DNA from 2 places in the Paenibacillus sp. FSL H8-0315 genome. Region 1 is predicted to be linked to the other one. Evidence: predicted binding sites of a transcription regulator. Region 1 holds the regulator's gene; the other holds the start of a gene.
The links. Region 1 encodes CtsR, which represses protease genes until heat stress. Its sites were predicted from a motif close to ATGGTCAATAAAGGTCAAACA; they were not measured.

Region 1 (2,400 bases):
AATACGCCCCATGGAATGACGGGTTGTGGGAATGGACTGTCTCCGAAAAGGGAGCAGCAGCTTTCTTGCGTATAGAGGGTGAACGGGATGCAGCTGACTTAAGCTGTGATATTGGTTCGCTGACGATTCTAATGTTTGGATATAAACGCCCGGCAGAGCTGGCTCGTTATGGACGTGTGACTGGTAATCCGACGGCTCTGGAATGGCTCGAAGAAATCATACCGCAAGCTGAAACGGCACTTTTTGATCATTTTTAGAAAATAATTAGGCTCTCCCCTTCGAAAGATGCTGGGAGAGTTCTTTATTTCCGAATACATTCGCTGAAAAAAGTGAAAAATAAGAGAATCCTCTTGGAATTAGCACAGAATATGTTATAATATTAAAAAGTCAAAGAAAGTCAAAGTCAACGCACCTGATGACATACAGTGCGATCCTCTGAATTCGTGAAGTTTTCTTCAGACTTATATGAATGAAGTTCACTAATGAATGTCATTAAGGATGCGGGCCGTAAGCGATATTATGAAGCTTTAAAGAGCACTGGAGGATGAGTGATGCGCAATATCTCTGATATTATTGAACAATATCTGAAGAATATTTTGCATGAAAGTCCCGAAGGTACGGTGGAAATCCAGCGAAATGACCTGGCGGACCAGTTCTCATGCGTACCGTCACAGATCAATTATGTTATTAGTACACGCTTTACACTGGAAAAAGGCTATGTGGTGGAAAGTAAGCGTGGTGGCGGGGGATATATTCGTATTCAACGTTTTGAATTGCCGCCAAACGTGGCACTGCATGCCCATTTAAACCATACTATAGGTGGCGGGATAGATCAGAACGCTGCCGAAGGGTTGATTTATCAACTGGAGGAAGCTGGTTTTCTAAGCAAGCGTGAGGCGTGTCTTATGCGCGCTGCTGTTTCTCGGGATTGCCTAACGGTTAAGATTCCATATCGGGATGAGATTCGGGCCAAGATTATGAAGGCGATGTTAATCTCTTTGTTAGGCAAATAATTGTCAATCATAAGGGAGGGGCTTTCGCTTATGCAATGTCAGGAATGTGGCGTCAAGCCAGCAACACTCCATTTCACCAAGATCGTGAATGGAGAGAAGACAGAATTTCATATCTGCGAGAGCTGTGCGCGGGAGAAGGGTGAACTGATCCCGGGAACTGCTGGAGGATTCTCCATTCACAGCTTGCTGTCCGGTCTGCTTGATCTTGAAGGGGCCGGTAAGGAAAAGACGGCTGCTACGAAGACTACGCAGAGTCTGCAATGTGAGAATTGTGGAATGACGTACTCGCAGTTTAGCAAATTGGGTCGTTTTGGCTGCAGCTCCTGTTATAAATATTTTAACAGTGCACTGGACCCGCTCTTTAAACGGGTGCATGGCAGCACTTCGCATGTAGGCAAGATTCCCAAACGTGCTGGAGCACAGATTGTGTTCAAACGGCAAATTGATGAATTGAAGCTGGAATTACAGCAAAGTATCGCACAGGAGGAATTCGAAACTGCGGCAGAGCTGCGGGATCAAATTCGACAACTTGAAAAAGAAATGGCACAAGAGTAAAGTCTTTGATATATAGGGGGGATATGACATGTCAAGTCTCCGATTTACTGAACAAGCGCTTAGTGATTGGATGCGCTCGGGAGGCAGTCACTCCGAGATTGTAATTAGCAGCCGTATGCGTATTGCACGTAATTTAGAGCATCTTCCATTCCCTATGCTTGCTTCCTTAGAGCAATCGGAAGAAGTATTAGAGCTGCTGGCCCCTGTGTTTCATGGGGAAACTGCTGCCGTATTCGGATCTTTTCAACTGATAAAGCTTGCTGAAGTGAATGAACTGGATAAAAAGGTATTGGTCGAGAAACATCTTATCAGTCCTAATCTGGCTAATGATTCACGTGGCGCAGCTGTGATATTAAATGAAGATGAGTCGGTCAGCATCATGATTAACGAAGAGGACCATCTGCGGATCCAATGTCTGTTCCCAGGTCTTCAGGTAAGAGAAGCATGGGAACGTGCGACAGCCATCGATGATATCTTCGAATCGGCTGTGAATTACGCTTTTGATGATAAAAGAGGATACTTGACCAGTTGTCCCACCAATGTGGGTACAGGGCTGCGTGCCTCAGTAATGCTGCATTTGCCAGCACTAGTAATGACCCAACAGATCAATCGCATATTGTCAGCAGTGAACCAAGTGGGATTGACTGTAAGAGGAATTTATGGTGAGGGCAGCGAAGCAGTAGGGAACATCTTTCAAATTTCCAATCAGATTACTCTCGGTCAAACAGAAAGTGAAATCATCGAGAACCTTCACAGTGTAGTCACCCAGATTATAGAGCATGAACGAAATGCCCGTGAAAGGCTGCTTGTAGATTCCGCTTTAAGAATTACA
Region 2 (2,400 bases), 790 kb from region 1:
GTAACGGTTTTGTACCGGTGTACCGTAGAATGGCAGAAGGGAGACTGCGGACTACTGTAGCCTCTACGAATTTAGGCGTGAACGGAATGACTACTTCAGAGCTGGAGCAGCGGCTGCGCGGAAATTCCATGATGCGTGAGGCCGTTCGAGTAGCTGATATCATCACTGTGTCTATCGGTGGTAATGATTTGATTCACGCGGCCAAATCAGCAGCAAGACAGCAAGGCAACTTATCCGCAGAACTGCGCAGATCGCTTCAGGAATGCAAACAAAATTTCTCTGCAATTATGAATATCCTTATACAATTGAAGGCGAGGACGCGTAGACCTTTTATCATTAGAATTGTGGGATTATATAACCCCTATCCTCAGGTGGTTGGTGCGACAGAGTGGGTCAGGCAGTTTAATCAATACGCAGCACAGTACAGCAGCCGAGTATGTGGATTTGCTTCGATTTACAGTGAGTTCGCAGGAAATGAGAGAGGGCTGTTATCCATTGATCATTTGCATCCGAATGGCCGGGGTTATCGCGTAATTGCCGAGAAGCTGGATGCGCTAGGTTATGGCGGCCTGGCTTAATTGGATTTAGGTCTTCTATAAAATATAAAGAGGCTGTGCTCTAACCATAACGGATAGAGCACAGCCTCTTTATATTTTTACTTTATAGCTTACACACCGCTAGGCAATGTCTTCTCGATTACTTTATCTACGATACCGTATTCAGCCGCGTCTGCAGCAGTCATGAAGTAGTCGCGATCTGTATCCTTCTCAATACGTTCTAGAGGTTGACCCGTACGTTCTGCTAGAATACGGTTCAGCTTATCGCGCAATTTGAGGATGCGGCGGGCACGGATTTCAATGTCCGTTGCTTGACCTTGAGCACCACCCAGAGGCTGGTGGATCATGATCTCGCTGTTAGGCAGTGCGAAGCGTTTGCCTTTGGCGCCAGCGTTTAGCAGGAAAGCTCCCATGGAAGCTGCCATACCCACACAGATGGTGGAAACGTCTGGTTTAATGTACTGCATTGTATCAAAAATAGCCATACCTGCAGTAATGGAACCGCCTGGGCTATTCACGTAAAGGTGAATGTCCTTGTCAGGATCTTCGGCAGCCAAGAACAGCATTTGTGCGATGATAGAATTGGCTACCACGTCATTAACCTCCGTTCCAAGGAAAATGATGCGGTCCTTCAGCAGGCGGGAATAGATGTCATAAGCGCGCTCGCCGCGGTTGCTCTGTTCTACTACCATAGGAATATAACTCACGTGGAAAACCTCCTTGATATTGGTTCTTTAAATGTATTCATTTTTACTCTTGCCGTATTACCCACATGATAAACAAATTCAAACAAAAAGTCAAAGAAAGTCAAACTTATATTCAAAAAAAAGAGCCGACAAGCGGCTCTTTGGTTAAGTAGTAGTATAGGCACTACTAAATTATGTGCAAAAATGAAATTAATGGCGCGCCCGCCAAGAATCGAACTTGGATCTCAGGCTTCGGAGGCCTACGTCATATCCATTGGACCACGGGCGCAACAAAAATGATTATAATACAATTTTTACACAATTGCAATGTAATATTAATACTGGACAAGCGCTTTAGGGGCAGGCATCGGGCGCTATATCTTTTTCTGACCTTATTAATGTATAAGAAGACAAGCGCTTGAGAATTCTACTCTCGGAAGACTTGCGCTTCGAGCAATATTTGGTTAGAATATGGGTGGGACTTAAAAAGTTTACCCGGGACGTTTTGAGACCATGAACAAGGGAATAGAGGAAGACGAAGTTGCAGGAGTGAAAGTATGCGTAATTTATTAGATATCCAAAAGCAGCTTCTGCCTGATCTCATGGAAACCCTTAAGAGACGGTACACGATTCTTCATCAGATCATGCTGTCCGATATTATTGGGCGCAGAACGCTAGCCGCTTCGCTAGATATGACTGAGCGGGTACTGCGTGCCGAGACGGATCTTCTGAAATCGCAAGGGCTTATTGAGATCGAGAGTGTTGGCATGCGCATTAGCGCTGCTGGACGTAGACTGCTTGATTTGCTAGAGCCGGTTGTTAAGAGCCTATTTGGTCTGGATGAGTTGGAAGAGAAAATTCGAGCAACGTATGGTCTGGATAAAGTTATTGTAGTACCGGGTGATTGTGAGTCATCGCCGTTCACCAAACGAGAGCTTGGCCGAGCGGGTGCTAAAGCGCTGCTGAGTATACTTCGCGCAGATGATACAGTTGCCGTCACAGGTGGATCTACGCTTGCCGATATGGCTGATCAACTGACACCGCCGTTGTCCCTTTCCTATAAGAACGCTTGGTTTGTTCCGGCGCGTGGAGGATTAGGAGAGAGTATGGAGATTCAAGCCAACACGATTGCCTCAACAATGGCAAAGCGGGTTGGA

Region 2: a site for CtsR is predicted at 1,351-1,371, ahead of clpP (ATP-dependent Clp endopeptidase proteolytic subunit ClpP). Genes of this name have one in related genera too.

What each region holds. Positions count from the first base shown of each region.
Region 1 covers NZ_JBBOTA010000001.1:2,724,113-2,726,512, reverse strand. The annotation lists gene MHB56_RS11960 (GNAT family N-acetyltransferase) at 1-257, shown strand, start outside; gene MHB56_RS11955 (CtsR family transcriptional regulator) at 552-1,013, shown strand; gene MHB56_RS11950 (UvrB/UvrC motif-containing protein) at 1,044-1,568, shown strand; gene MHB56_RS11945 (protein arginine kinase) at 1,597-2,400, shown strand, end outside.
Region 2 covers NZ_JBBOTA010000001.1:3,511,593-3,513,992, forward strand. The annotation lists gene MHB56_RS15375 (GDSL-type esterase/lipase family protein) at 1-578, shown strand, start outside; gene clpP (ATP-dependent Clp endopeptidase proteolytic subunit ClpP) at 668-1,264, opposite strand; tRNA gene MHB56_RS15385 (tRNA-Arg) at 1,458-1,532, opposite strand; gene MHB56_RS15390 (sugar-binding transcriptional regulator) at 1,801-2,400, shown strand, end outside.